DNA from 2 places in the Aminobacterium colombiense DSM 12261 genome. Region 2 is predicted to be linked to the other one. Evidence: a T-box and tRNA genes for the amino acid it is inferred to sense, from the RefSeq annotation. Region 2 holds a T-box; the other holds one or more tRNA genes.
What was found. The T-box of region 2 lies ahead of thrS (threonine--tRNA ligase). A T-box ahead of a tRNA ligase gene usually reads a tRNA of that ligase, here a tRNA-Thr.

Region 1: it has a tRNA-Thr gene. The T-box ahead of thrS (threonine--tRNA ligase) is inferred to sense a tRNA for this amino acid. The anticodon was not compared.

What each region holds. Positions count from the first base shown of each region.
Region 1 covers NC_014011.1:1,541,482-1,545,910, forward strand. The annotation lists gene AMICO_RS07700 (serine hydrolase domain-containing protein) at 262-2,286, shown strand; tRNA gene AMICO_RS07705 (tRNA-Thr) at 2,459-2,534, opposite strand; tRNA gene AMICO_RS07710 (tRNA-Glu) at 2,550-2,625, opposite strand; tRNA gene AMICO_RS07715 (tRNA-Lys) at 2,630-2,705, opposite strand; gene argH (argininosuccinate lyase) at 2,864-4,264, opposite strand; gene AMICO_RS07725 (DUF501 domain-containing protein) at 4,245-4,429, opposite strand, start outside.
Region 2 covers NC_014011.1:716,531-720,959, forward strand. The annotation lists gene AMICO_RS03525 (polyribonucleotide nucleotidyltransferase) at 1-2,017, shown strand, start outside; gene dut (dUTP diphosphatase) at 2,014-2,454, shown strand; T-box leader at 2,506-2,735, shown strand; gene thrS (threonine--tRNA ligase) at 2,774-4,429, shown strand, end outside.

The sequences.
Region 1 (4,429 bases), 820 kb from region 2:
AATTAACGGAGACACCAGTAAAAAGGCCGATTGCGTACCAGGTCGAAATGAGTGGAGAAAAATAAAGTACGTTTGCTACAGACATCCTATCACAAAAAGCACTTGATGCGAAAACTCGGGTTAAGGGCATACCTGATCGCAGAGCCCCCGAATTAATGGACAGTACAAAGAGACGATATAGTGGAGATTAGAGAGGTGCAAATATTACACACAGGATTTCAAACTTGAAGCAGTAAAACGTGTGAAAGGGAGGAAACATTAATGAGAACCCGTAAGGCGTTGCCTGTTCTTATGAGTCTTTCGTGTGTTGTATTAATTCTTTTCATCTTCATCTTGCCGTGTTCTGGCAATGTCGTTAATTACCCGAACACAGTTTCGACCGCGAGAGAAATAATATGGAAAACTATTATATCCGGAGGGGGAAACTCCGCATCGGTAGCAGTGATGGACAGGGGCAATATAGTGTATTCGGAGGGATTCGGACCGGCAGACCGCTCACTTAACCGTCTCGTGGACAGAGACACCAGGTTCAATATAGGTTCGACGAGCAAAATGTTCGCTGCCGTAGCAATTCTGCTGCTGGCAGATGATGGTAAATTAAGCCTTGAAGACCCCGTGGTAAAGCATATACCTGAATTCGTAATGAAGGACCCCCGATACCGGGACATTACGGTGCGGATGCTTTTCAATCATTCTTCAGGCCTGCCTGGCTCCACATTTGTTTTTGGGTACAGGGCTGACGAGGATCACCAGACCCTATTGCTTGAAACATTGAAGAATGCGGTTCTCAAGCACACCCCAGGTGAAATGAGTATTTACTGCAATGATGGTTTTACCCTGGCCGAGATAATCGTTGAGCGTGTTTCAGGAAAGTCATTCGCCTCGTTTGTCACCGAAAGGATATTTTCTCCCCTTGAAATGCGGAACTCGGGTGAGAGTGTTGGCGTTACTGGAGGAAAGATTGCCGAATTCTACGATGAAGAGGGAAATAAATATCCCCCAGAGGTAGTTACGGTGCTGGGCGCAGGCGGGCTCTCCTCCACTCCGGAGGACCTCTGCCGGTTTGGAGACAGTTTTGCCCCCGGCGGAATGAACATTCTTTCAGATTCCTCGCTAAAGGATGTTCTGAAGGAACAGCCCACCCCCTTTTCTTCTTTATTGAAGGGGGATGCCCTTTTAGATGCCTTCGGTTGGGATTATGCACTCCTTCCAGCCTACCGGGAGAACGGGTACCAGGTTCTGGGCAAGAGCGGCGGGACCTTGTTCTATTCAACCAATCTCCAGATCCTTCCACAGGAACGGCTGGCGATTGCAGTGACGTACTCCGGACAAGCTGGCGCCGCAAAAGCTACGCACCGTATTATGGAGGCGCTCATGAAGGACAAGGGGCTCCCCGGACCGAAACCGGTTTCTCCAGTCAAACCTCCAGAACCACAGCCCATTCCCGATGAGTTTTTGAAACTCGCGGGATTCTATGTAAACACACAAGAAGCTGTTCGCATGATCTTTGACAATGAGAGTCATACGCTGAACGTCTACTCCCTCGCTTCTCCTTCGGAAGACGAAGAAGCGAAAGAGAATAAAGAGAAGCCGATTCTTTCACTGGTTCACAACGGAGGCTTATTTCATGATTTTGCAACTGGTTACCGATATTACTTTCTCACGGGAGAAAAGACAGTTTATCTTGTCATGGAAGAAGTCCCGCAGTACGGGGCAGATATTCCCATGTACCAGAAGATTGATCCAGTAGAAAAACCAGAAAGTCTGTCGGTGGTAATGGACGGCAGGTTTTGGCTTATACGCAACGCCTCTCCCTTTGCGCAGCTTCCTGACGATCTGTTGGTAAAATCTGAAGAGTACGGCGATCTTCCCGGGTATGTGAAATTCTTTGGAGTGAACAGGGTGGAAACCCCCGATTTTGGGGCAATTGCCGCAACAGGCTTTCGCGATCAGTGCAATATCCAGCTTTTTAAGAAAGACGGCGCAATCCGTTTGAAGGCAATCCAGTTCGTCTATTCGAGCGAAGATATCGCAGGAACGCTAGTACCAGGGGAAAATACCATAGTGATCGGATCTGAGGGCGAAAACGAATGGAGGAAAGTCGAACAAGGAGGAATTATGTCCATCGAAAAGCCCGCAAATGGCAGGGTGATCATTTTTCCCAGACGGCAGGTAGAGAAAGTTTACGACAGCATTATAGACAGCAGCGAAATATCCGTACCCGGGGGAAGCCTGGTGTTCCTGGCGGGAGAACCGGGAGATTCTTTTTCGATAATAGTGCGGTAATTTGTCCGTTTTTCTCGTTTCCAACAAAAACGGCGGCAATAAATTCGATTGGCTGAGTATACTTCTGGGTGCTTTTTTAGCGAGATGCGATGGCGCCTTCAATATGCTTCGGATCGGCAGAGGGCTTACGAGAACGAAAGGGTTCACATGGGGAACATACTTATGCTAACTCTGGAGCCGGCGGGCGGACTCGAACCGCCGACCTGCGCATTACGAGTGCGCTGCTCTACCAACTGAGCTACACCGGCAGATAAATTGAAAAATGGCGGTCCCAACGGGATTTGAACCCGTGTCGCAGCCTTGAAAGGGCTGTGTCCTAGACCACTGGACGATGGGACCGCTATGGTGAGCCGTGTGGGAGTCGAACCCACGACGCCCGGATTAAAAGTCCGGTGCTCTGCCGACTGAGCTAACGGCTCGTGCATTCGACCTGTTACTGCCGTTACGCAAGGGTTTATTCTACAGAAAAAACGCCGCAAGTCAAGCCCTTTTTAAAAATCTCAGGATTGAAAGTTTTCTGACAAGGGGAATCTCGGCCTGTAAAATAGCTTTTGCCTGCCTTTATTTGGTTTCATATTCAACTGGAAGAGCAGGCGTTATCTCTCTTCTTTTGATACGCGAGCCACCCATCCCCTTCTTCTATTTGCCGCTCTACACATATAAAACCTGTTCCTCCATAGGTTTGCCGCCTGGCGACACTCTCTTTAAGAGAAAGAATGGATAAAAGGTCTTCTTTCGCTTCTGGAATAATAGCTTTCCATTCAGACAGGGTCAGATCCAGAAGAGACCGCCCGTTATCGAGACAATAGCGAACAAGCTGTCCGGCTTTCCAATGAGCGTCTCTGAAAGGAACACCTTCCTTAACCAGATACTCGGCCACATCGGTAGCAAGGATCATACCATTTTCCATTCCTAAAACAGCTCTTTTTTCATCAACTTCTACACGAGACAAAAACTCTGGCAGAATTTCTATAATCGAGAGAATAACGGCAAGAGATGCCAGAAGACCTCGTTTATCTTCCTGCAAATCCCGATTATATGTCATGGGCAGTCCTTTTAGCATAACAAGCAAATCAACGAAGTGTCCTATGATTTGTCCTGTCCTTCCACGGGTCAGCTCCAATACGTCAGGATTTTTCTTCTGGGGCATCATGCTTGAGCCCGTGCAGAAAGCGTCAGGAAGTTTAAGCCAGCCAAATTCCTGACTATTGTAAATAATAAAATCCTCGGCCAATCTGCTGCAATGTATTGCAAACACCGCCGCAAAATAGTGATAATCAAATAAATAATCTCTATGGGCTACAGAATCAAGACTGTTCTCCGTCGGGTTCTTAAATCCAAGCTCCTTTGCAGTATAAAAACGATCAAGAGGCAATGTTGAACCCGCAAGGGCCCCTGCGCCAAGAGGGCAATCTTCCAGTGAGCCCAGAGCAGCCCGAAGACGGATGCAATCCCTTCGAAATGCCTGAAAATGGGACATCCAGTAATGGCCCATGCTTACTGGCTGAGCCTGCTGCAAGTGAGTGTATCCCGGAACAACAATATGGCGATGAGCATGGGCTCTTTCCAGAATAGCCTCAAGAAGGGTGAACATGCCTTGTTGAACCTTTTGCAGTCTATCACGCAAATAAAGGCGCAACGTCGTAGCAATCTGGTCGTTGCGGCTACGCCCAGTATGAAGCTTCGCCCCCAGAGGTCCGAGCAATTGGGTAAGACGGTGCTCTATGTTCATATGCACATCTTCTAATTCAATAGAGGGGGTAAAACTTTTCTCTTCTATTTCCTGTAAGACCTGACGAAGTCCGCCTTCTATTTTTTCTCCTTCGTCAGGGGACAAAAGACCGGCAGAAACAAGCATTCTCCCATGGGCGATGCTCCCCTGGATATCAAAGGGAGCAAGGCACCAGTCCAGATCAAGAGACTGGGTGTAGTTCAAAACGATTTCTGCTGTTTCTTCACTAAAGCGCCCTTTCCACATTCCTTCCCCCTCCTTTTATAAAACATGGGTAGCACTCTGGAACGGGGCAGCTAACCTGTTGCAGGTTTTGATGAAGCCACTCTCCGGCAGGGTGTGTTCTCAGCGCTAGCCATGAAGCGACATGAAGATGAAGACATTTTACTTTAAAAGAATTTTTATCCTGAA
Region 2 (4,429 bases):
ACGGGAAGGAAGACCAACTGAAAACGCCATTTTGAGTGCACGTGTCATTGACCGTTCTATACGTTCACTTTTCGATGAAAATCTTCGCTACGACATACATGTTGTTGCTACTGTGCTATCAGTAGATCAGCTTAACCCCCCCAGTGTACTCGCCATTAATGCAGCGTCTGTAGCTCTTATGATCTCTGAAATTCCGTGGGGAGGCCCCATAGGAGCTGTGCGCATCGGCTATATTAATGACCAGCTTGTAGTCAACCCTCTTGAAGAGCAAATGTTGGAATCCAAATTGGATTTGCTCGTATCTGGCCATAAGGACGGCATTACCATGGTTGAGGCGGGAGCTAACGAGGTATCAGAAGAGTTGCTCGTAGATGCTCTGGATCTTGCCCACACTGAAATTAAAAAGATTGTTGCCATGCAAGAAGAGATTCGGAAGCAGATTGGCAAGGAAAAGATAGATATTCCTGAACCAGAATTTTTTGAAGAGATAGATTCATGGCTAGGAGCAGAAATGCAAAAGCATGTATTAGAGGCAGTCAGTATTCACGAGAAAAAACCCAGGGCAGAAAAAATTCGTTACGTTAAAACCACATCTATCGAGCATTTCGCAGAAAATTATCCTGGTACGGAGGCTTATATTTCTGCGGCAGTTGACGAGATGGTGAAGAAAACAATGCGGTCCCGCATTCTTAATGAGCGAGAGCGGGCTGATGGTCGGGCAATGGATGAGATTCGCCCGATTACATGTGAAGTGGGAGTTTTGCCTCGTGTGCATGGTTCAGCTCTTTTTACCCGGGGCGAAACTCAGGCCCTCGTTGTGGCTACTTTGGGGATGATGGGAGTAGATGACCAGATTCTTGACGGCCTTAAACAGGACGAACCGAACAAGAGGTTCATCCTTCACTATAACTTTCCCCCCTATTCAGTTGGAGAAGTTCGTCCCATGCGGGGTCCGGGACGTCGTGAAATAGGGCATGGCGCCTTGGCTGAACGGGCTCTTCGCCCTATAATTCCCGATGAGGTTGAGTTCCCCTATGTGGTCCGTCTTGTTTCAGATATCCTGGAGTCGAACGGATCCAGTTCTCAGGCATCTATTTGCGGGGGAAGCCTTGCTCTTATGAACTCCGGAGTTCCCATTAACAGACATGTCGCTGGCATTGCCATGGGGCTCATAAAGGAAGGGGAAAAAGTAGAGATCTTGAGTGATATTCAGGGTCTTGAAGACCACTATGGTGATATGGACTTTAAAGTGGCCGGAACCCGCGAAGGTGTGACGGCCCTTCAGATGGATAACAAGGCAGGTGGCATTACTAGGGAAGTTCTTAAAAAGGCCCTCAATCAGGCAAAAGAAGGAAGATTGTTTATACTCGAGAAAATGGAATCTGCCATAGAAGAGCCTTCCGGCCTTTCTCCTTACGCGCCAAGGATTTATGTGACCCATATTGATCCTGAAAAAATCAGAGATATCATAGGCCCTGGCGGTAAGGTCATCCGAGGCATTACCCAGGAAACAGGAGTGAAGATCAATGTGGAAGATAATGGAGAAGTATATATAGCCGGAACATCAAGTGAGGGTGTTGAACGCGCACTGGCAATAATAAAGGGGCTTACAAAAGAATTGGAGCCAGGGGAAATATATCTGGGCAAAGTCACTCGGATTATGAATTTCGGGGCTTTTATAGAGTGTTTGCCAGGCAAAGAAGGTCTTCTCCACATAAGCGAAATCAGCCCTCACCGTGTCGGCAAAGTGGAAGATGTTTTTGGTGTTGGGGATACAGTCCTTGTCATGGTCAAAGAAATAGACGATATGGGACGGACTAATCTGACACGCAAGAAACTGTATGACCAGGAAGAAAGGGTTATAAAAGAGGGATTCGGCAAAGCCCTTGAAGAGGAGAAGGCAAAGGAAACCGCTATTGAAGCCAAAGCTGCTTCCGCTCCCCGTCCCGCTCCTGGCCAGCGTCGTGGTGGAAGTCAGGAACGGCCGGACCGTAGGCAGGGTGGACCTCGTCGATGAAGCGTGTAATGGTTAAGGTCGCCCGGCGAAACATAGAAATACCATTACCGGAATATGGAACTCCCTTTTCTGCCGGGGTGGATCTTCGTGCGGCGGAGCCTCTTCTTCTAAAGCCTGGAGAGAGGGGAAGTGTGGGTACTGGTCTCTATGTTGAGCTTCCAGAAGGTTATGAAGCTCAAGTGAGACCAAGAAGCGGTCTCGCTCTTCGTTCCGGTGTTACGGTGCTTAACACTCCAGGGACTATAGATTCTGATTACAGGGGGGAAGTTCGGGTTATCCTTATTAATCTCGGACAGGAACCTTTTCAGGTTATGCCACAGGATAGGATTGCACAAATGATCATAGCCCCTGTGGTTCAGTTAGTATGGGAGGAAAATGAATCCCTTTCAGATTCAGTACGTGGAGAAGGTGGCTTTGGCAGTACCGGTGTGAAGTAAAAGAGTTGACATTCTTACTTTTAGGTAGTATAAATTTCGCCAAATAGAATATGTAAGGCTATGAAGGGAAGAGTAGTTTTACGACCACTGAACAGAGAGTGGAGGCCATGGGCTGAGAGCCTCATGCAGCAGGGTAGACCGAAGACCATTCCTGAGCCGGCATCGAAGCTTGAAGCTTTTTGGCGTAAGATGCAGGGGAACGCCCCTTACAGCGTAAAGAGGGCCAGCTTTATAAGCTGGAACTGGAGTGGAACCGCGATATAGCCCACATCGTCTCCAGAAGGAGAGATGTGGGCATTATTTTTTAGGGGTGATACGCATGTTCGAGCTTAAAAACGCCAATGAGGATATGATAGAAATTGAAAGTGGCAGTGTTCTTAATGTATTGAAGCGCTGGGAGATGCATAAAGGGGCTGTGGCAGCCAAGATTAACGGTCGTTATGTTGATCTCTCAGCTGAGATCGCAGAGAGCGGATTGTTAGAAGCTATAGATGGCGCCAGCGAAGAGGGGCTTGATATTATACGGCACTCAGCAGCTCACCTTATGGCTCAGGCTTTTCAATCTCTTTATCCGGAAGCTCACTTTGGGATAGGCCCATCCATTAAAAACGGATTCTACTATGATATGGAACTCCCGGAATCAATTTCGGAGGAAGCGCTTCCAAAAATTGAAAAGGAAATGAAACGTCTTGCGAAGCGTGCTTTCCCCATAGAGCGCCAGATTTTGAAAAAAGAAGAAGCGATTGCCTTTTTTAAAGAGCGTGGAGAAAAGTACAAAGTGGAATTGATAGAGGAGATAGAAGATGGGACTGTGAGTCTGTACAGGCAGGGAGACTATGTAGACCTTTGCAGAGGGCCTCACGTACCGAATACTTCATGGATAAAGCATTTTAAACTTCTTTCAGTAGCCGGAGCTTATTGGAGGGGCGATGAAAAAAACATAATGTTGACCCGTGTCTACGGAACGGCTTTTGCAGATGAGGAATCTCTTCAAACTTATATAACAAGACTTGAAGAAGCGAAGAATAGAGACCACCGTAAAATAGGCAAAGAACTCGACCTTTTCAGTATTCAGCCCGAAGGTCCTGGATTTCCCTTCTTCCACCCCAAGGGCATGGCTATACTGAACAAGCTCACTGAGTTCTGGCGACAAGTTCACGAAAAGAACGGGTACTGCGAGATTCGAACCCCTCTTATTCTTGATCGCAGTCTTTGGATTCGTTCTGGGCATTGGGATCACTATCGTGACAACATGTATTTTACAGAGATCGACGAGATGCCTTTTGCCATTAAACCAATGAATTGCCCTGGTGGAATTCTTATTTATAAAAGTCAGATAAGAAGTTATCGTGATCTTCCCTTGCGGATGGCGGAATTAGGGATAGTCCACCGCCACGAGCGATCAGGTGTTCTTCATGGTTTAATGCGAGTACGTTGTTTTACGCAGGATGATGCTCATCTTTACTGCACACCAGAGCAGGTTAAAGATGAGATCAAAGGGATTATGTATCTTTGCCAGTACATATATAGGGATATCTTTGGCTTTAAATATACAATGGAGCTTTCTACCCGTCCTGAGAACTCCATGGGGTCAGAAGAACAGTGGAATATAGCTGAAACTGCCTTGAAAGAAGCTCTGGAAGAAACTAATATGCAATATCGCGTCAATCCTGGTGACGGCGCTTTTTATGGTCCCAAGATAGATTTCCACCTTGAGGATTGTATCGGACGTACATGGCAGTGTGGAACAATTCAGCTTGATTTCCAGATGCCTGAAAAATTCGACTTGACATTCGTCGGAGCTGACGGAAAAGAACATCGGCCCGTAATGCTTCACAGAACAATTCTGGGAAGTCTGGAACGGTTCTTCGGAATACTCATAGAACAGTTCGCTGGAGCTTTTCCTTATTGGTTAGCGCCTGTACAGGTCCGTTTGCTTCCTATCTCGGAAGATTTTCTTGATTATGCACGATTG